One region of the Telluria sp. RT2P19 genome, then DNA from elsewhere that is predicted to be linked to it. Evidence: predicted binding sites of a transcription regulator. Region 1 holds the regulator's gene; each other region holds the start of a gene.

Region 1 (7,210 bases):
ACTGCGGCCGGGCGAGAACCCGGCTTCGCGCCGTACCCTCATCGAGTGCATCGCCGAAGAGCGCGAGCGCCTGTCGTCGATCGAGAACCTGGGCCATGTGATCGATACCTCGGAGCTGTCGGCCAACAAGCTGCGCGGCTGGATCAAGGAGCTGGCCGAGGTCGACCACGCGCCGCTGACGCTGTTCTTCGAATCGTTCGCGTTCAAGGTCGGCGTGCCGCTCGACGCCGACTTCGTGTTCGACGTGCGCGCGATCCCGAACCCGTATTACGACCTGGCCCTGCGGCCCCTCACCGGCAGGGATCAGCCGGTGATCGACTTCCTCGACACCCAGCCGAGCGCGATCGAGATGCTGGCCGATATCCGCAGCTTCGTGGCCAAGTGGCTGCCATCGTTCAAGACCGATAACCGCAGCTACCTGACGGTGGCGGTGGGCTGCACCGGCGGCCAGCACCGCTCGGTGTACATGGCCGAGCATCTCGGCGCGCACTTCGCCGAGACCGAGCGCGTGATCGTACGGCACCGGGAGCAGCCGAAGCATCCGGCTGCCTAGCACCTGCTCCGGTAGATTTCCAGTTTCTACCGCAGCACCTGCATTGCATCCACGATGCGCAGATCGTGCATCTGGTGCAGGTAGGCTTCCAGGTAGCCCTTGTGCGAAGCGCCCACGATGACCAGCATGCGCTCGCCCGGCCGTTCGGTCATCACGTCGCGGATATTGGCGGCCATGCGCAGGTTGCGCGTTTCCCAGTACCCCAGATACTTGCGGCCCAAGCGCTGCGGCGACGATTCGTTCATGGCGGCGCCGAAGTCGCTTTCGAAGACGAGCACTCCCTGGCCGGGCGCATTCTCGGCGCGGTACAGCGCCAGCACGCCTTCGGGGCTGCCCAACCCTTCGTTCAAGACCTTGTCCGCCTGCGCGCGCTTCTTGTTGGCCGGGTTATCCCAGATTGTATTGAAGGCCTCGATGATCGCCTGGCGGTCCTTGATCGGGCGGTCCGCCGTGTGGTCATCCATCGGATACACGCGCTCGTGGCCCAGGCGCGCGGCCAGGCGCGCGGCGATCATCAGGCTTTCGCTGACGCGCGTCTCGGACTTCTGCAGCTGGGCGACCAGCGCGGCATCGAGTCCGTCGCCCACGCGCTGCTCGGCGGCCGGCAGGCGCAGCCATTGGACGAAGGCCGACGCGGGTTCGCCGCCTGCAAGGAACAGGGCCGCCAGGCGACGCCGTTGCGCGGGGCTCGGCGCGTCCGGCCAGGAGGCCAGCAGCTTCTCGTACGCATCTGTGGCGGCGGCGACATCGAGCCCGGTGGCCGCCCGGGCTGGCGCAGGATCCCAGCAATAGCTGTCGATGGAGTCCTTGTAGCGCGCCTGGTAAGCGCGCATGAAGTCGCACTGTGGCCCGGACAGCGCTTCAATGGCGATCGCCTGCGGCTTCCAGGCGGCAAGCCGGTCGTTCACGAGGGTCAGGCTCGATTGCCTGAAGGTCTTCGGCAGTTGCGACAGATGGGACGAGCCGAGCACCAGCACTTCGGTCGCCCCTCCCGCCGCCGGGCCCTTGAGCCGGCTCGGATCGAAGTCGGGCCGGTGGTCCTGCGCGGCGACGCCGCCGCACAAGGTCATCGAGATCAGCAAGGCACGCAGGCGCATCGGTCTTCCTTTCACATCATGAAGGACTGATGGTCACACCTCATCGATACGGTGTCACGCAAAAATGGATATGCATGGGAGCGTTTATGCGAGATGCCTGAGCGGATGCGCGTGGTCCGGCCATACCGGCGCGAAGAAGCGCGCCACCATCTCGGGCGTGACCTGCTCGAGGGATGGGGGATTCCATTGCGGCGCATTGTCCTTGTCGATCACCAGCGCGCGTACCCCTTCCAGCACTTCGCCATGCTCGAAATTGCGGCGCACCAGCGAGCGCTCCATGCGCAGGCAGTCGGCCACGGACAGTTGGGCGCCGCGCGCCAGCAGCTCGTGGGTCACGCACATCATCAGGGGCGAGCGCTGGCGCATCGCCGCCAGGGCCTTTTGCGCGAACGGCGTCTCGTCGGGTTCGAGCGAAGCCATGATCGCGGCGACCGACGCCGCGCCGAAGTGCGTATCGATCAGTGCACGCCGGGCCTGCAGTTCGCTTTCGCCTGCCGCTTGCGCGAACGGCGCGGCGAAGGCGCGGATCGCGGCGGGCAGTTCGGCGCCGCCCGTCGCCTGGATCAGTGCGTTCAAGGCCGGCAGCTCGGCGCTTGGCACGAACACGTCGGCCAGGCCCACGTACAGCGCGTCGGCGGCGCCGATCGTCAGGCCGGTCAAGCCCAGGTAGTTGCCGAGCTGTCCCGGCGCATGCGACAGGAAATGGCTGCCGCCGACATCCGGGAACAGGCCGATGTTCACTTCGGGCATGGCCATCCTGGTGCGCTCGGTCACGATGCGCAGCCCGCAATCCGGGCCGCCCTGGGCGATGCCCATGCCGCCGCCCATCACGACGCCGTCCATGATGGCGATATAGGGCTTCGGATAGAAATGGATCAGGTGGTTCAGCGCGTATTCTTCGGTGAAGAAATCCTCGAGCAGCGCGCTGCCGCCCATCGGACCCGCATGGCCGACTTCATGGAAGAAGCGGATGTCGCCGCCTGCGCACAAGGCCTTTTCGCTGCTGCTGGTGAGCATGACCGCGTCGACTTGCGGGTTGGCCTGCCAGACAAGCAGGATGTCGGTCAGCGCGCGCACCATCGCGAGCGACAGCGAATTGAGCGCCTTCGGACGGTCGAGGGTGATGATGCCGGTGCGGTTGGCGATGCTGGTCAGGACGTGGTCGGTCATGGCGTGGTCGGTAATGGAGAGAGATGCATTTTACCGAACACGCGACGCGCGTCATACCGGGAAGCCGGATGCAAAAAGGGCGTCCCCTTAGACGCCCTTAGCTAGTGTGAGCCCTGCGCCTGATCAGGCGACAGCGGCGTCTTCGCCGCCGTTTTCCGGCAGGCGTTTGATCGAAGTACGGCTATGGTCCTTCAGTTGCTGCTTGTGTTTCAGGATTTGACGGTCCAGCTTATCCATCAGCGTGTCGATCGCGGCGTACAGGTCTTGCGCGACGCTTGCCACATGCAGGGTCTTGCCCGATACCTGCACGTTGATCTCTGCTTTCTGCCTTTTTTCTTTTTCAGTGAGGTTGTCGACGGCCAGGAAGACGTGGGTGTCGATCACCTGGTCGAAATGGCGAATGATGCGCTCGAGCTTATTCTGAACGTATTCACGGATGGCGGGGGTTACTTCGAGATGATGGCCACTGATTGTGAGGTTCATACACACTCCTTTGAAAATGTTGCACCGTGTGGGCCACAGGACGCGACAAGGCACGATGTCTGTGGACGGCGCAGTTACAAGGACTTGCGGAGGCTTACAGGGGGTATCTTGAGGGCTTCACGGTATTTTGCAACCGTGCGGCGCGCGATGACCATGCCTTGTTCCCCGAGCATCTCCGCGATCTTGCTGTCGGATAAAGGGTTCCTAGGGTCTTCTGCTCCTGTCAATTGTGCGATGAGCGCACGTATTGCCGTCGAGGATGCTTCGCCTCCCGCCTCGGTGGCAACGTGGCTGCCGAAGAAATACTTCAACTCAACCATGCCGTGCGGGGTCAGCATATATTTTTGAGTTGTGACACGAGAAATTGTGCTCTCGTGTAGGCCTAGTGTATCAGCAATCTCACGTAAAACAAGGGGCCGCATGGCAACCGCGCCGTGCGAGAAAAAGTTGCGCTGGCGCTCGACAATCGCCTCCGCCACACGGAGGATGGTGTCGAAACGCTGGCGCATATTCTTGATGAGCCACTTCGCTTCTTGCAGCTGCGCGCCCATCTGCGCCTCGCTCTTGCCCTGTTTGAGCAGGTTCGCGTACAGGCTGTTGACGCGCAGGCGCGGCATCACGTCCGGGTTCAACGTGACAGCCCAGCCGCTCTTGGAACGGCGCACGATCACGTCCGGCACCACGTAGTCGGACAGGTTCGATGCGAAGGCGGCGCCCGGATGCGGATTGCACTGGCGGACCACGGCCTGCACCTCGCGCAGGTCTTCGTCGTCGCAGTCGAGCGCTTTTTTGAGCTTGCTGTATTCGCGCTGGGCGAACCAGCTCAGGTAACCCTCGACGATGGTGAGCGCCATGCGCCGCGTGACCATCGGCACGCCGGGCATGCGCCGGATCTGCAGCGCCAGGCATTCGGCCGCGCTGCGCGCGCCGACGCCCACCGGGTCCATGCTCTGCACCAGCGCCAGCGCGCAGCGCAGCTCGTCGATCTCGATCTCGAGTTCTTCGGGCAGACGGGCGTGGATCTCGTCGAGTGGTTCCTCGAGGTAGCCGTTGTCGTCGAGCGCATCGATCACCAGCTCGGCCAGCGCCCGGTCGCGCGCCGACAAGGTGGCTTCGCGCACCTGTTCCATCAGGTGCTCGCGCAAGGTGATGGCGCAGGCCTCCAGCTGCGGGCGGCCGTCTTCATCCTCGCCGCCACTGCCCGACGATACCGAACCGCCATCGCTCCAGTCGGCGTCGCCACGGTCGCCATCGGCGGCGCCATCGAAGCCTTCGGCCTCGCCTGCCGGCGCTGGCGCCTCCTGTCCCTCGGCCTGCTGGCCGGGCGCGGACGGCGCTTCGCCATTGGCCGGCGCGTTGTTGATGGCGCCATCGGCCAGCAAGCGCACCGAGCGGTCGAGCGGATCGTCGAGCCGTTCCAGCAAGGGGTTATCGCCCAGTATCTGCTCGATCTCCTGGTGCAGTTCGAGTGTCGACAGCTGCAGCAGGCGGATCGATTGCTGCAATTGCGGCGTGAGCGCCAGGTGCTGCGATGTGCGAAGTTGCAGGGACTGTTTCATCTAGGTGTCGCTCACATGCGGAAGTGTTCACCCAGGTACACGCGGCGCACCGACTCGTCGGCGATGATGTCGTCAGGGCGGCCCGATGCCAGCACGGCGCCCTGGTTGATGATGTAGGCGCGGTCGCAGATGCCGAGCGTCTCGCGCACGTTGTGGTCGGTGATCAGGACGCCGATCTTGCGCTCCTTCAGGAAGCGCACGATGCGCTGGATCTCGATCACGGCGATCGGATCGACGCCGGCGAATGGCTCGTCGAGCAGCACGAAGCGCGGATTGGTCGCCAGCGCGCGCGCGATTTCCACGCGGCGGCGCTCGCCGCCCGACAGCGACAAGGCCGGATTTTCGCGCAGCTTCTCGATCTGCAGGTCGGCCAGCAGGGTGTCGAGGCGCGCGTTGATCTGGTCTTTCGACAGCGGCTTGCCGTTGTCCTTCTGCAGTTCGAGCACGGCGCGGATGTTCTCTTCGACCGTCAGCTTGCGAAACACCGACGCCTCTTGCGGCAGGTAGGACAGGCCCAGCACCGCGCGGCGGTGGATCGGCAGGCTCGTGATGTCGGTACCGTTGATGTCGATCGAACCGGCATCCGACGGCACCAGGCCGACGATCATGTAGAACGACGTCGTCTTGCCGGCGCCGTTCGGGCCCAGCAAGCCAACCACTTCACCGCATTCGACCTGCAGCGACACGTCGCGCACCACCAGGCGCTTGCCATAGCTCTTCTGCAGGCCTTTGACGACCAGGGTACTGCAATCGCCCAGCTCCATCGGGGCTGCCGTCATTGGGCGCCTCCGGCCGGGGCGCGCTTGGGCGCCAGGATCAGGGTGCCGCGGCCGCCGCCAACTTTACTTTGGCCGCTGACGTCGTTGCGCACCGTGGCCACTTCCTTGCGGTTGTCGTAGGAGATGTAAGGACCGGTGATCTGGTTGGTCATGCGCGAACCTTCCAGTTCGCGCACGATGGCGTTGGAGAACAGGCGCACCAGTTCCGAACGCTCGTCGTACTCGATGCGTTCGGCCTGGCCCTCGACCCACAGGTCGGGACCGCCGTCGCGCTTCTGGCGGAAGGTGGTGACCTTGCCGCCGGCGGCGGTGAGGGTCACGCTCATATAGCCTTCCGGGCTTTCCTTGACCAGGGCGCGGTCCGACTTGAGCTGCAGGGTGCCGCGGGTCAGGATCACGTTGCCGGTCAGGATACGGGTGCCGGTGACCTCGTCGACGTCGAGCGAATCGTAGTCGATCACTGCCGGCTTGAGCGAATCGGCGCGCTCGGCGGCGGCCGTCAGCGACAGCAGGGAGAGGCAAACGGCAGCTAGGAGTTTTTTCATGGTTGGATGCGGGTCTCGGGTTGGCACGCGGCGCTAAAGGCGGGTCAGCGCTGGCGTGGCGGATAGACGATCTGGCCGCGGCTGGACAGGTGCATCTGCATGGTCGCGTTGTTGGCGACCATGCCGGTGCCCTTGACGCTGGACGCGCCGAGCTGCATGTCGATCGGCAGATCGGTCTTCAGGATTTCTTCGTCGGGCAGCACGGTGAGCGCCTGGGTGCGCACCTGCAGCGACTCGCTCTGCGCCGTCCTGGGCCGCTGCAGGTCGACGTCGCCGACCAGCTCGACGCGGTGCTCCTCGTGGTGGATCTGCGCGTTCCTGGCGACCACCGTCATCGGTGGGCGGCCCGGCTCGACGCCGCGCAGCACCGGAGCCTCGACGTGCGACACGTCGCCATTCGGGATGTGCGCCAGGCGCTTGCCCGACACCAGGTAACTCGGCTGGCCGTTCTCGGTCATGCGCACGAACGAGAAGTTCTCGACGATGTAGTCCGGCTCGTCCGGCGGGCCGCCCAGCTGGGCGTCGATGTCGGACGCCTGCATCAGCTGCAGCAGCCAGAAGCTGCCGAAGGCGAAGAAGGTGCCGATGACGATCATCGCCAGCAGATTCCAGCGATGGGCGGTGCGCTTGTTGACGACGACGGTAGCCATGCTCACGGCCTCAGGCGAAATACGGCGCGAGCGCCTGGTCGTAGGTGCCCTGGGCGCGCATCACGAGGTCGCACACCTCGCGCACGGCGCCACGGCCGCCGCCGTTCTTCGTGACGTAATGCGCGCGATGCTGCACCTCGGGGTGGCCCGAAGGCACGGCGACCGCGAAGCCAACGCGGGCGAACAGCGGCAGGTCGATCACGTCGTCGCCGATATAGCCGCACTGCTCGGCCGTGAAGCCGGTGCTTTCCAACAGCTTGGCGAAGCCGATGCGCTTGTCGTGGATGCCCTGGTGGACATGCGAGATGCCGAGATCGGCCGCGCGCTTGACGACGATCGGCGACAGGCGCGCGCTGATGATCGCGGTCTGCACG
Region 2 (7,210 bases), on a different contig from region 1:
GAACAACACGATGGCGGCGGTGGCGATCACCGGCCCGCTATTGGGCAGGATGATCCTGAAGAACAGGGCCCAGGGGCCGGCGCCATCCATCTTGGCCGCCTCGTCGAGTTCGGGCGGAATATCGCGGAAGAACTGATAGAACAGGAACACGCAGAAAGCATTGGCCAGGAAGGGGATGATCTGCACGTGCAGGCTGTTGAACCAGCCGGTCTGCCAGGTGAGCATGCCCGCCTCGAAGCCCGGCCACGGCAGGCGCGCGACCAGCGACAGCAGCGGGATGGCGATGACCTCGAACGGGATCACCATCATCGCCACCACCACCGACAGTACCGCGCCGCGGCCGCGCCAGCGCATGCGGCTGAGGGAAAAGGCCAGCATGCTGTTGACCAGGATCCCGCCCACCACCACCAGCGCCGCGATGATGGTCGAATTGAGCAAGAACAGCGGCAGGTTGCTGCGCTCGAAAATGGCGGCGTAGTTGGCCAGCGACCAGCCGGCGTCCGGCACATAGCTGGTCCAGCTGGCGAGGTTGGCGAAGATGGCGTCGTCGTGCTTGAACGAGGCCGCGAACATGAACAGCAAGGGAGTCGCGAACACGACGCCGAGCGCGCACATGGCCAGCAGCATGGGTAGACGCAGCAGGGTCCGGCGAATCATGCTTGTCATTTACTTGCTCCTTTCGCCAGCAGCATTCGTTGCAGCAGCGAGACCAGCAGCACGATGCCGAAGAACACCACGGTGATGGTCGATCCATAGCCGATGTCCTGCTGCCTGAAACCGCTGCGCACCGCGTGGTAGACCACGGTGGTGGTCGAATCGAGCGGCCCGCCCGAGGTCATCACGTCGACCTGCGTGAACAGGCCGAAGGCCATCAGCATGGTCGACACCAGCACGAACACGATGGTGTTGCGCAGGCCCGGCAGGGTGACGTGTACGAAACGCTGCCACGCGTTGGCGCCCATCAGCGTGGCCGCCTCGTACAGCTCCGACGAGATCGACTGCAGCCCGGCCAGGAACACCAGCATCTGGAAACCGGCGCCCTGCCAGGCCGACATGATGGCGATCGCCAGCAGCGCGTGGCTGCTTTCTCCCAGCCAGTCGGGGCCGGCGTCGGGGTTGCCGCTGAGCGCGCGCAGCAACTCGTTGAGGAGGCCGCGGTCGGTATTGAGCATGAACGACCACACGATCGACGCCACCACCATCGAGGTCACCACCGGCGCGAAATACACGGTGCGAAAGAAGATCCGCCCGGCCATGCGCTGGTTGACCAGCAGCGCCAGGCCGAGCGCCACGCCGCACTGCAGCGGCAGCACCAGCAGCGCGAACAGGAACGTATTGATCAGCGAGCGATAGAACAGCGGATCGGTGGCCGCCAGCACCACCCGGCGCTCACCGAGCTCGAATTGCCAGGCCGGCCGGTAGCCGGCCAGTGCGGGCTGGGCCTGGCGCACCTGGCGCCACGTGGGATAGCGCAGGCCTTCTTCGTCGCGCTGCACATCGCCCGCCGCATTGCGCAGCGGCGCCACCGTCGTCACCTGCAACGCCAGCAGTCGCGCGTAGTTATCCATTCCCACGTAGCGGGTGGGCTCGGGCGACACCAGGCGGTGATTGGTGAAGGTGGCCGCCGCCGCCAGCAGCAGCGGCAGCAGCACGAATACGCCGAACAGGATCAACGCCGGCCCGGCGAAGCCGCTCACCGCCAGCGGATGGTCCCGACCAAGTATCGTCTTCATTTGCTGGCCGCCTCTCGTGCGTGGCTATTGCGATAGCCGTTGTTGCGCGCGATGTCGTACTCGATCGCTTCGACCGCCTCGTCCATCGCGTCGTCGGGGTCCTTGCCGCCGCGCAGGTCGGACATGGCTTTCTCGAATGCCGCCGAGATCGCGGGATAGGCCGGCGTGGCCGGCCGCGCCACCGCATAGCGGGCCGCGAAATCGAAATAGATGCGGCCATCGCCGCCCGGGCGATAGCGCTCGGTGAGCGCCGCCGCTTCCAGCGTGACCGGAATCAGGCCGGTGGCGCGCGACATGGCCGCCATCTCGGGCGCCGACAGCACGTGGGCCAGGAACGCGGCCGCGCCTTCCGGATGCCGGCAATTGCGCGCGATCGCCCATTGCCATGAGGCGGCGCCGACCCGCGGGCCGTGGCCGAAATCGGGCGGCGGCATGACCACCAGGTCGTCGCCGAAACGCTTGGCATAGTCGCGCGCCTTCCATGAGCCGGTGTACTGGATCAGCGAGCGGCCCTGTTCAAAACCCTTCTCGTCGGCCGGGTTGCGTTCGGCCAGGCGCTCCTTGAACAGGCGCGCGTAGTAGCGCGCCACGCCCAGCGCCGGCGCGCCATTGAGCACCCCGTCCACGCGCCGGTAATCGGCGCGGTCGATCAGGTCGGCGCCGGCGCTCTGGAACCAGGGCGAGAAACCATAGCTGACCCATTCGCCCTTGGCCTTGCCGTTGAGGTCGAGCGGAAAGCGGTAGCGACCTGCGCGCTTGGCTTTCGCGACGATGTCGTACAGTTCCTGCGCCGTGTAAGGGTGCTCGATGGTGGCCGCGCGCACGCCTTCGCGCGCCAGCGCCGAGCGGCGCGCGAACAGGGCCAGCACCACATCGAACTGGCCGACGCTGTACAGACGGCCGTCGTACACGCCACGGCCGCCCGGCAGCAACGGCTCTACGACCGCCGCGGGCAGCAAGTCGTCAAGCGGGCGGATATTACCGGCCCAGGCAAAGTTGGGCACCGCCGGCTGGTCGATCGTCATCACGCACGGCAGGTGGCCCACCAGCGACGCGGCGGTGACCGATTCGGTGTAAGAACCCTGGGGGATCGATTCGACCACCACTTTCCAGCGGTCCTGGCTGCGATTGAAACGCTCGACCATCTGGCTGCTGGCGACCATTTCGGCATCGCCCGTATCGTGGCGCCAGGCCTTGATCTCGACCGGCGCGGCCTGCGCGTGACAGGCCAGCGCATGGCAGGCCAACGCTGCGGTCAGGGACAACAGGAGCGGCTTCATCGGCGCGTGCCTTTCGCCTTGGCCGGCGCGCTCAGGGTACCGCGCAGCACCGGGCGGCAAGCCACGCGCACCATGCCGGCATCCTGGTCGCCGCCGAGGGCCCGGCGCGCCGCCAGCTCGCCGATCTCGCGGTATGGCAGCGCGACCGTGGTGAGACCCGGATCGAGGGCCTCGGAGATCAGGCGAAAATCGTCGAAGCCGACCACCGAGACATCCTCGGGCACCCGCAGGCCGCGCCGCTGCAGGATGAAGATCACGCGCATCGCCATCTTGTCGTTGCCGCACAGGATGGCGCTGGGGCGGTCGGCGCCGGCGACCAGGCCGTCGATCGTGGTGTCGAGCTGGGCGAATTCGTCCTCGGCCTCGGTAGCGCCGTGCAGCAGCCAGTCGGCACGCGGCGCGACGCCATGCTCCTGCATCGCGCGCTGGAAACCCTGCATCCGCAGGCGGGTCGCGACCATGTCTTCGATCAGCTGGAGAAAGGCGATCTTGCGATGGCCGGCCTGCAGGACGGCGGCGGCGGCGGCGTGCCCGCCTGCCTCGTCGTCGGGCACCACTTGCGGGTAGCGCGGCTCGGCCTCGAAGCAGTTGGCCAGAACAGTCGGCGTCTGCCCCAGCATTTCGTTGAGGGTGATCTCGCGGTGGAATGGCGTGGCGAAGATGATCGCCTCGACCCGCCGTGCGCGCATATCGGCCACCAGGCGGCTGGCGACATCGGCACGTCCGCCGGTCTCGCCGATGATCAGCATCTTGCCCATTTCCTCGCACACCGACTGGATGCCCTTGATGATCTCGGACGAATCGGGCGTGGTGGTGAGTTTTTCAGCGATCACGGCGACCAACCCGGTCGGCACGCCGCGCAACATGCGCGCCGCCGCCGACGGCGCGAAATCGAGCGCCTGCATGGCTTGCTCGATGCGGGTGCGGGTCTTTTCCGACACGCTGCTCGCGTCGTTGAGCACCCGCGATACGGTCTTGATCGATACGCCGGCCTTTTCAGCGACGTCGTGGATAGTGGACAAGCTGTCTCCTTGGGCCTGCGGCCTATGCATCGGATCAACTGGTTCCAGAACCTCGCCCCGGCCAATTGTCCAACGTTGTCATTTTTAAGGATGCTATCGCCTTTCCGCGCCCGGGTCAACAGGCGACATGTCGAAAACGGTTACCGATGTGGGGCGTGGCTGTCGCTTGCCGTGCGGGACGAGGTCGGCGCCCGGTCAGCCTGGAGGCGCTCCATCTCGGTTGTGATCTGCTCAAGCGCTGCGCTACGTTGCCACCAACCGCGACCGCGCCGATCTCGCCGTACCCGTGCCTGCGGCACGGCGAGTGCGCGCACTCGCCGCCAGCGGTGATCACGTCATCGTCGGCGCTGACACTGCGCGCCCGCCGGGCCAGCGACAGCCGCCATGCCAGGCTTCATATCCGCAGCGCTCGAGCCGTTCACGCTGTCTCCCTTGCGGTGACCCCGGTTTCGCGCCGACCGGCCAAAGCGTGGTGGCTTGCACCGCATGGGCTGACAGCGACATCGAAGCACGGTGGAAGCGAACGGTTTCCGGCGACGTAAACGGCAGCGCCCCGCACTGGGCGGGGCGCTCGAAAGGATGACTATGTCGCTTACAGCGGCATCGCGCCATCCACGTACGGGGCGCCTGCCATCGCGATCATGCGGCGCAGTTGCGAGCCCATGCGAGCGAACAGGAGGCGTAGGCCGGATGCGGATTTGGGTTGGCGAAGGGTGGTCGAGATAGCCATGACAGCTCCTGATTGGTTGGCGTTGAGCGATGGAGCAAGCTTAGCCAGGATCAGGATATAAATCCAATTTCTATTTGCGATCTCCGCCATACATAAAGTAAATATCTCCCGCTAAGGTAGTTCGCCGGCGACGTGCTCCATATCACCGCGACTTATTTCCTGACATTGCTCATACCCATGAGCTTAGGCGTTCTCCGCCTTGAGACAGCCATGTCGACGAGGCGGCGCGCTATTGCAAGTGGCCCGTATGTGCGCCAGCCTGTCCCTGCAAGCAAGGTCGGCACGGCGCCCATCGGCTGTGGGCTGATTCGGTGCTTCAGCCGGGATGCCAGGCAGCCCTCGCGACAAGGCCGCCACCAAGCGTTGAGGTAACTGAGTGAATTGCCTGTCGGCAAATTTTACATGTCGTGTATCGCGAAATCTCTTCGATACTCATATGTTGTTGATTGGAAAGGTATATGTAACTATGGCATGAGTATTGCTTTAGGGAGGAGCACTGGGCTGGACTCGCCTGACATATAAACCTAAGGGATCTCGATGAATATGAATAATTTTCGCGTGGCTGCCATGACTGCAGCGCTGATGTTGGGGCCAGTGGTGCCAGCGCAGGCTGCGCTGCTGACCTGGACGCTGTCCGGCGTTGAGTTGTCCGACGGCACCACCGCCACCGGTGCGATCAGCCTGGATCCTATCGCACGCACTGCGGGCAGCTTCAATGTGTCGACCTTTGACGGCGCCCTGACCGGGTACACTTTTGATAGCAGCAATAGCGGTCTGTACTTTGGCAGCGCTGTAGGAGCAAACGGCTTTATCTTATTTGCTAACGCTGGCAATCGTTACTTCAACTTCTCATTCGCCAATCCGCTGGATGCCCTTGGGGGAGAATTCGCGCTCGATACCGCAACAAGCTATGAATGCGCGAACTGCAGCCCGTATCGGCGTGTGACCGCTGGATCGCTGACCACGCTTGGCACCGCGGAAATTCCCGAACCCGGCACCGGCGCCCTACTGCTTCCTACCCTCGGCTTGATGGGCTGGATGGTGCGCCGCCGCAAGCAGCGGACGGCTAAGTAAAACATCCGGCCCGCGCCTCCGCATCGCCACGGGCTATCCCGATGCTCTTGCCGGCTTCGCGGACGAATCGCACGGTCAAGTTCCAAGCCCACCAATTGCGCCGATTCGTTCCTGCTTGAGACGCCACGCCAACAGCGCAAGCGGAGCCCGTGATTGGCGCGAATAACCCTGGATCCGCGTTCGCTGCATTCTGCGACCGTGAATGCTATCCAAGCGACCGCGGAATGGATGGTGCGCTTCGCGCCGCGCTCTACGTAGGCATCCAGTACTGCGTACAGCCAGCCGCCCAGCATGCAGGGAGCGGTGCACAGGCTGTGGCTGACGATCTCGAAGCGTTCGTCGCTTGGATGGCCTACCCTGCCGGACCTGAACAGCGACGGCCAGTTCGACAAGGACTGGCTGCATGGGGAGTTCGTCGCATTCAAGGCTGGTCGCCGCCAAGCTATCGGCGCTCAGTCCCGAGGTGCGCGATGCGGCGGCGGCGGCTCGGGCGCCGCGCTGCAAAGCGGCGGGACGGGTCAATCCATGGATGAGCGTCGAGGGCGACTACCTGTATATCGGCCGGTGCATTTGGCTGTACCGACCGCCATTGAGGACGCCCCCCGATGAAAAGCTATGCTGCGATCGGCTTAAGGGATGGCGACATCGCACTGTCGTGCAAGGGCACCTATCTTGATGCCGCGCATACGGCAACGATGCTCGCCACCTTGCGGGGCCCGCGGCCCGTGCAGGCCGATCGAGTTGCAGACGACGCAGAGCACGGCTAATGGTCGACCCGGGGCGACTTGACGCACCTGGCGCGGCGCGACCACCTTTGCGCCTTCCGCGGCCTGACCGTCCCGGCTGGCCAACAGCATGTGCGAGCACCGGTGCCGGGCGGCAGGCTGCTGGCGAAGCGCGCGTTTCACGGCACGCGCTATCCCGCCCTGGTCGCCAGCGGTCGCAAAGCGAATCCGGCGAAGAAGGAGAAGCACCATGGATGAACCTAGACGCTTTTGCGCCTGCCGGCCGTAATGGAAAGGCTGGGATCAAGCGCGCCACGATCTATGAGCGGATCCAGGCCGGTACCTTCCCGGCGCCGGCCCAGCCAAGTCCACGCGCGGTTGCCGGCGGACGAGGCCGCTATCGCGGAATGGCAGAGCAAGCTGCAAACCGGACCAGAACGAGCCTCGGCCAGGACGGGTGTAGAAACGGGGGTAGGCGGAAAAGAAAAAGCCCCTTCATAGGGGCTTTTTCAAGTAACTGGCGGAGACGGTGGGATTAGGATTCGCCAAAAAGCGCCTCCGCACTATCAAGAACTTCTTGTGCGATCCCTCGCCGCTACCCTCACCCATACCCCTATAAACTTTGTTACCTCAGAAATTTGACTCA
Region 3 (7,210 bases), on a different contig from region 1:
CAGGTCTTCGATGGTGCGATAGACGAAGCAGTCCTTGCGGTCGGCTCCGGGCACCGGCGGCACGAAGGGATAGGAGCCGGTGGCCAGCACCAGGCGGTCATAAGCGACGTGCGAACCGTCGGCCAGGAAAACGCTCTGGGCCGCGCGGTCGATCCCCACCACCTTGGCATTCAGGCGCAGCACCATGCCCAGCCCAGTATCCGCGCGCTCGAAGAAGCCCGGCGCGACCAGCGACAGGTCGTCCGCGCTCTTGCCGGCGAAGAATTCCGACAGGTGCACGCGGTCGTAGGCCGGACGCGGCTCTTCGCCCAATACCGTGACGCGCAGGTCGTGCCGGCCGCTGGCGGCCAGGGTTTCGAGGAATTTATGGCCGACCATGCCATGGCCAATGACGACGATATGCATTTGCTGCTCCTTCTCAGACTGCCGCCGCGGCCGGCGCGCTGCCGGTGGCGGTGGTGGTATTGGTGAAACGGGCCGCGATGGCGCAGATGCTGGCGACCAGCACCAGGCCGCCGAGGATCGTGAACGTCTGCTTGATGTCGCCGGTGCCCTTCATCAGGAAGCCGGCCGCCACCGCGCCGACGTTGCCGCCGGCGCCGACGATGCCGGCCACGCCGCCCAGGGCCTTCGGCGCGATGAACGGCACCAGCGCGTAGGTCGCGCCGCAAGCCATGTGGGTGAACAGGCCGAACACCAGCATCGCGACCACCGCGAACACGACGCCCTCGGCCTGGGCGAACCACAGCAAGCCCAGACCTTCGCCGATCATCAGCACGAACAGCACGGTCACGCGGCGGTTCAGGTCACCGCCAAGCGCGGCCTTGTCGGACAGCCAGCCGCCCAGGGCGCGGGCGAACAGCGCCAGCAGGCCGAAGCTGCCGGCCGCCATGCCGGCCTGCGCCAGCGACAGGTCGAAGTGCTCGACGTAGTACACGGCGGCGATGTTGTGGATGAAGATCTCGATGCCGAAGCAGGCGCCGTAGGTGACGAACAGCAGCCAGGCGCGGTGGTTGCGGCAGCCGGCGGCGAAGCTCGCCCAGCCGCCCTTGCCGTCCTTGCCGCCAGCGTCAAGCATCAGGCCCGTCTTGCGCAGATCGTCGTAGTTCCCGGCCGGGCAATCCTGCGTGTAGCGCCAATAGAAGTAGGCCATCACGATCATCATCACGCCCGGCACCACCAGCGCCAGGCGCCAGCTCAGCGACTGGCTCACGCCCAGCATCACGATCGCGGTCAGCATCAGCGGCATCACCGCCTGCGCCGCGCCGCCGCCGGCATTGCCCCAGCCGGCCGCCGCCGCGTTGGCGGTGCCGACCACCTTGGGTCCGAACATGACGGAGGTATGGTACTGGGTGATGACGAAGCTGGCGCCGACCGCGCCGATGCCCAGGCGCGCCAGCAGGAAAGCCTCGTAGCTCTGCGCCAGCGCCACGCCCAGCACGGGGACCGCGCCGATCAGGAGCAGGCCGGTGTAGGTCTTGCGCGGGCCATAGCGGTCGCACAGGGGTCCTACCAGCAGGCGCACGAAGATGGTGATCGCGACGGCCGCGATATTGATGTTGGCGATCTGCTCCATGGAGAGCCCGAACTCGCCCTTGATCACCGGCATCAGCGGTGCGCAGGCGAACCAGGCGAAGAAGCAGATGAAGAAGGCTACCCAGGTCAGGTGGAAGGCGCGCATGGGCGCACCCTGGAATGAAAAGAGCTTGATGCTGTCCGCTTTGCTGGCCATTTTTCTTCCTTTGAAAAACGAAAAGGCGTCCGCGCTTGCTGCCGGGGGCAGTAGCTGCGGACGCCGTTGTCCTGTGCCGTCCCTGCATTGGGCCAGCGCTAAGTGAAAATAGTCGTGAAGAGAATCGCCATTGATCCTGTGATTGGTATGAGCAAGAGGCGTGCCACCGCTGCCCTAGGGGCGGCGAACGGATGATGGAAATGAAAATGCTGCATCGCGGTGCGCCATTCCCCACAATGATGCAGGAGCGTGCACCGCGTTCAGGATCATGCAGGTGCGCCCGCCCCTGCCCACGCATGCGGGTTGCTGCCGTCCCACACGCGCCCGTCGATCAGCGTCGAGCTGCGCATCGAGGACGAGGGCAGCATCGTTCCAGTGCGTTCGGCCGCCTCGCGGTACAGGTCGATGCGGTTGACCTGCGCCGCCAGCGCCAGGCAGGCCGGGTCTTCGCGCAGCAGCCCCCAGCGCCTGTGCTGGGCCAGGAACCACATGCCGTCCGAGAGCCAGGGGAAGTTGGCCTCGCCGTCGGCATGGAAGCGCAGGCCGTTGTGGCCGCGCACGCCGTTACCTTCCACATGGCGCCCGGCGAGGCAGAACTGCAGCGTCTCGCGGCTGGCGTTGACGTAGGCGGGACTGGCCAGCACCTCGGCCGCGGCTTCGCGGTTGGTGCGCGAGGCATCGAGCCAGCGCGTCGCTTCCAGTAGCGCGGCGATCATGGCGCGGCAGGTATTGGGATGGGTGGCGGCGAAATCGGCGCGCGTGCCGAGCGCCTTGCCCGGGTGGTTCGGCCATACCTGTTCGCTCGATGCGGCCTGCACCCCGGCGCCGTCGCGCTGCGCGCGCTGGCCCCACGGCTCGCCGGCGCAGAAGCCATCCATATGGCCGGCGGCGAGACTGGCCGCCATCTGGCCGGGGGGCACCGTCACCGCCTGGCAGTGATCGAGGGGATCGACGCCGTGCGCCGCCAGCCAGTAATACAGGAACATCGCGTGGTTCCCGGTCGGGAAGGTGTGGGCCAGGGTGAGCTTGCGCCCCTTTTCATCGATCTCGCGCCTGAGCAGGCCCGGATCCCGGGCGGCATTGGCCAGCGCGCGCGACAGCGTGATGTTCTGGCCGTTCTGGTTCAGGTTCATCAACACCGCCATATCGCACTGCTGGGTGCCGATGCCGTTCTGGACCCCATACAGCATCCCGTACAGGGCGTGGGCCGCGTCGAGCTGCTGGCCGATCAGGCGGTCGCGCATGCTGGTCCAGGACAGCTCGCGCGACAGTGCGAAGCGTACGCCATATTGTTCGTCGAAGCCCAGCACCGACGCCATCACCAGTGGCGCGCTGTCGGCCAGCGGCATGAAGCCGATGCGGACGATCTCGATCTCGGGGCGGTCGGTGCCGGCGATCCAGGCGCCCCTGCCTGCCAAAGTCATACATGTCCTTGTCTTTATATGTACGTGCCGGCTCAGCCGAGCAAGTCTTCGACGTCGATCAGGCGCTGCGCGACCTCGGCCAACTTCAGGTTCTTGTTCATCGCCAGGCTGCGCAGGCGCTGGTAGGCCTGCTCTTCGCTCAGCTTGTAGCGGCTCATGAGCAAGCCCTTGGCGCGGTCGACCGTCTTGCGGTCAACCAGCTTCTGGCGCGTGTCGCTCAGTTCATCGAGCAGCTTCTGCTCGCGCCTGAAACGCGCCAGCGCCACGTCCAGCACCGGCTTGACGCGCTCGGCCTGCAGGCCGGCCACGATATAGGCCGACACGCCGGCGTCCATCGCCGCGTCCATGCTTGCGGGAGCGTCGTCTTCGGTAAACATCACGATCGGCCGGCGCGCGTCGCGCGTCGCGATCACGATGTGTTCGAGCACGTCGCGCGCGTCGGACTCGCTGTCGGCGATGATCAGGTCGGGCTGCAGCTGCGCGATGCGCTCGGGCAGGAAGATATCCGCCGGCAGCGACGCGATCAGGTCGTAGCCCGATTCGAGCAAGCCGATGCGCAGCGCGGTGCTGCGCCGCGACTGCGCGGCCTGGGCGGCGTCAGGGTCGGTGCCGGCGGGTGTTGCGGAAAGCACGACGACGATCCGCAGGTGTGGTGAAGCACTGTCTCGCGATTTCATGTGCTAACGATATGCAAGATTCACACCAGCGTCAGGCCGAGGCGTGAGCCAGCCCTTCTTATGCGCCGCCCATTGCTCCAGATATACGTGCAACAAATATCTTGCATAAGAGCAACCATACAATCATTCACCAGGCGAATCGCGGGAATCACCAATCTAAAGTTTGTTTATGATGAAGACGCCGCTACACTGCACTGCAACATTGAAGAATTATCTCAGGGGAACAATCATGACTGCAGCCATCCAAGGCACCAGCTTCTTCGCGGCAGCCATCTCGGCCATCCGCACCTTCTCGCAAGACCTGTACGTCGCCCACGGCGGCTACGCTCCAGCAGTACGGGGTTGATATGAGCCCGCTCGAATACGTCACCATCGCCCTGGCCGTCGTCGCCGTCGCAGCGCGCGTCGCCATGTTCCTGCCGCGTCCGCCAAAAGGTCCGTTCAAGGCCATGTAAGACAGCTTTCATTGCAGCGCACCACCGCTGCAGTATGCGCAATGCATCCAGCCCCGGCCGTACTGAGGTACTGCCGGGGCTTGTCTTTACAGCAAAAAAAACCTGCCACATATCGCGGTCCCGGTGAGTGCCTGCGCTAGAATGCAAGCGCATTTCTGGCCAGAAAGCCATTTCTTCACTCATCAGACTCCACATGCGAACACCTGCACTTACCCTGTTTGCGGCCTCCTTCGCCGCACTGATCGCGTTGCCGGCAGCGGCATCCACCCCCATCACCCTCGACCAGGCCATGAGCCATCCCGACTGGATCGGCACCCCAGTGGAAGACGCCTGGTTCAGCTGGGACGGCAAGCAGGTGTACTACAAGCAGAAGCGCACCGGATCGCCCGTGCGCGATGTGTTCCAGGTCGCCGCCGGCAAGATCCAGCGCGTAAACGACGCCGAGCTGCCGAAGATCGACAGCGCCGACGTGGTCTATAACCGCAACAACACCCGCATGCTGGTCCTGCGCAATAACGACCTGTTCGAGCGCGACCTCAAGTCGGGCCAGCTGGTGCAGGTCACGCGCGGCGCCAGCCGCATCACCGCCGCCCAGTACTCGGCGGACGAGGCATCGGTCCAGTACCGCATCGGCACCGACTGGTATGTGTGGAACCGTGCCAGCAAGGTTACCGGCCCGGCCGCCCTGCCGCGCGCCGCCAAGGACCCGAACGCGCCTGAAGAGGATCCCTACCGTTCGACCGAGCTGCGCCTGATCGAACACCTCAAGCGCCAGAAGGATGACCGCGATGCCCTGCGCGCGCGCGCCGACGAGCTGCGCCGCGTCGACGCCTCGATGGGTCCCGGCCAGATCTACCTGGGCGACAAGGTCACCATCGAAGGCAGTTCGCTGTCGCCGGATGGCCGCTGGCTGCTGGTGGTCACCGCCGCCAAGGGCGCCGATAAGGGCCGCGCCGGCAAGATGCCGCGCTACGTCAACGAGTCGGGCTACGAGGAAACCGAAGACGTGCGCACCCGCGTCGGCCGCAACATGCCGGTGCCGCACGCACTGAAGCTGGTCGACCTGCGCACCAACAAGGTGCAGGACATCGCCTTCGACGCACTGCCGGGTATCAACGTCGACCCGCTGGCCGAGCTGCGCGCCGCCGCCAAGAAGGACCCATTGAAGGGCAACCGCCCGCTGGTGGTCTCGGGCGGGCGCAACGCGATCGACTGGAGCGCGAACGGCGCCCAGGTCGCCGTCATGCTGCGCTCGGTGGACAACAAGGACCGCTGGATCGCCGGCGTCGACCTGGGCTCCGCCAAGCTGAAACCCCTGCACCGCCTGACCGATAGCGCCTGGGTCAACTACGACAACGCCGAATTCGGCTGGCTGCCGGACAACCGCACGCTGTGGTACCTGTCGGAAGAAAGCGGCTACTCGCACCTGTATACCAGGGACAGCCTGACCGACGCCGCCCCGCGCGCGCTCACCACCGGCAAGTGGGAAGCCAGCGACGTGCGCTGGACCTATGACGGCAGCACCGCCTACATGCTGTGCAACCGCGAGACCCCGGGCGACTACGAAGTCTGCGCCGCGAACGCCAATGGCGGCAACGTGCGCGAAGTGACCAAGCTCGATGGCGTCGAGAAGTTCGCCCTGTCGCCGGACCAGAAGAAGCTGCTGGTGCACTGGTCGGCCAGCTACACCCCGATCCAGATCGCGACCGTACCGGTTTCCGGTGGCGAAGCGACCAGGCTGACCGACACCCGCAAGCCCGAGTTCAAGGCGCGCGAATGGATGGAGCCTCAATACGTGGCGGTGCCGTCGAGCGCCGGCGGCGATCCGGTCTGGGCCAAGCTGTATCGTCCGGCCCAGCTCGAGCCGGGCAAGAAGTATCCGGTCGTGATGTTCGTGCACGGCGCCGGCTACCTGCAGAACGTCAGCAAGCGCTATCCGAACTACTTCCGCGAGCAGATGTTCCACAACCTGCTGGTGCAGAACGGCTACGTGGTGCTGGATATGGACTACCGCGCCTCGAAAGGCTACGGCAGCAAGTGGCGCACCGCGATCTATCGCCAGATGGGCCATCCGGAGCTGGACGACTACATCGACGGCGTCAAGTACATGGTCGGCCAGCACCAGGGCGACGCGGCCAATGTCGGCATCTACGGCGGCAGCTACGGCGGCTTCATGACCTTCATGGCGCTGATGCGCGCACCGGATACCTTCAAGGCCGGCGCCGCGCTGCGCCCGGTGACCGACTGGACCACTTATAACCACGAGTACACCGCCAACATCCTGAACACCCCGGACATCGATCCGGAGGCGTACAAGAAGTCGTCGCCGATCGAGTATGCACAGAACCTGAAGGGCCACCTGCTCATCTCGCACGGCATGATCGACGACAACGTGTTCTACCAGGACTCGGTGCGCATGGCGCAGCGCCTGATCGAGATGAAGAAGGACAAGTGGGAACTGGCGAGCTATCCGCTGGAACGCCACGGCTATGTGCAGCCGGAGGCGTGGTATGACCAGTATCGCCGCATCCATGAGCTGTTCGAGCGCGCGCTCAAGCAGTAACGCGGTAAGATCGCAAGGCGCCCCCGGGCGCCTTTTTTCATCTCCAATGCCAATGCCTATGCCTATGCCTATGCCACGTCCAGCTTCGACCATCAGTTTCGTCCTGCTTCTTGCGGCAGCGCCGGCGCACGCCTACCAGGCATCTGCACAGGGCCTGCCGGCCGGCGGCGGACTCGATCCACAGCGAGTGACCGAGCTGCGCTACGGCGCCGTGGCCACGACCTCGACGACCGCGACGCCAGACGAACGCCAGTTGGCGCCCGGTGCGGCGCGCGTAGCGTCCGCACCGGGCGTGGCCAACCGTCCCCGGATCGATGGCGCACTGGCGACGCTGTGGCTGGAGCGCACCGCGGCAACCG

The links. Region 1 encodes sigma-54, which starts transcription at its own class of promoters, with help from an activator protein. Its sites were predicted from a motif close to TGGCANGNAANCTGCTTT; they were not measured.
Region 2: the regulator sigma-54 is predicted to act here: its motif matches at 5,233-5,250, upstream of AC56KW_RS16545 (PEP-CTERM sorting domain-containing protein).
Region 3: the regulator sigma-54 is predicted to act here: its motif matches at 3,844-3,861, upstream of AC56KW_RS06300 (ANTAR domain-containing response regulator).

The regions. Positions count from the first base shown of each region.
Region 1 is NZ_JCASIL010000020.1:16,372-23,581, forward strand. It holds gene rapZ (RNase adapter RapZ) at 1-553, shown strand, start outside; gene AC56KW_RS20990 (DUF5694 domain-containing protein) at 580-1,650, opposite strand; gene AC56KW_RS20995 (enoyl-CoA hydratase/isomerase family protein) at 1,735-2,820, opposite strand; gene hpf (ribosome hibernation-promoting factor, HPF/YfiA family) at 2,944-3,303, opposite strand; gene AC56KW_RS21005 (RNA polymerase factor sigma-54) at 3,378-4,862, opposite strand; gene lptB (LPS export ABC transporter ATP-binding protein) at 4,874-5,626, opposite strand; gene lptA (lipopolysaccharide transport periplasmic protein LptA) at 5,638-6,186, opposite strand; gene lptC (LPS export ABC transporter periplasmic protein LptC) at 6,231-6,836, opposite strand; gene AC56KW_RS21025 (KdsC family phosphatase) at 6,847-7,210, opposite strand, start outside.
Region 2 is NZ_JCASIL010000013.1:29,299-36,508, reverse strand. It holds gene AC56KW_RS16570 (carbohydrate ABC transporter permease) at 1-666, opposite strand, end outside; gene AC56KW_RS16565 (carbohydrate ABC transporter permease) at 663-1,733, opposite strand; gene AC56KW_RS16560 (extracellular solute-binding protein) at 1,730-3,013, opposite strand; gene AC56KW_RS16555 (LacI family DNA-binding transcriptional regulator) at 3,010-4,035, opposite strand; gene AC56KW_RS16550 (hypothetical protein) at 4,628-4,765, opposite strand; gene AC56KW_RS16545 (PEP-CTERM sorting domain-containing protein) at 5,303-5,839, shown strand; gene AC56KW_RS16540 (hypothetical protein) at 6,445-6,606, shown strand.
Region 3 is NZ_JCASIL010000004.1:10,267-17,476, forward strand. It holds gene nirB (nitrite reductase large subunit NirB) at 1-405, opposite strand, end outside; gene AC56KW_RS06290 (MFS transporter) at 419-1,732, opposite strand; gene AC56KW_RS06295 (CmpA/NrtA family ABC transporter substrate-binding protein) at 1,999-3,156, opposite strand; gene AC56KW_RS06300 (ANTAR domain-containing response regulator) at 3,189-3,833, opposite strand; gene AC56KW_RS06305 (S9 family peptidase) at 4,482-6,851, shown strand; gene AC56KW_RS06310 (hypothetical protein) at 7,039-7,210, shown strand, end outside.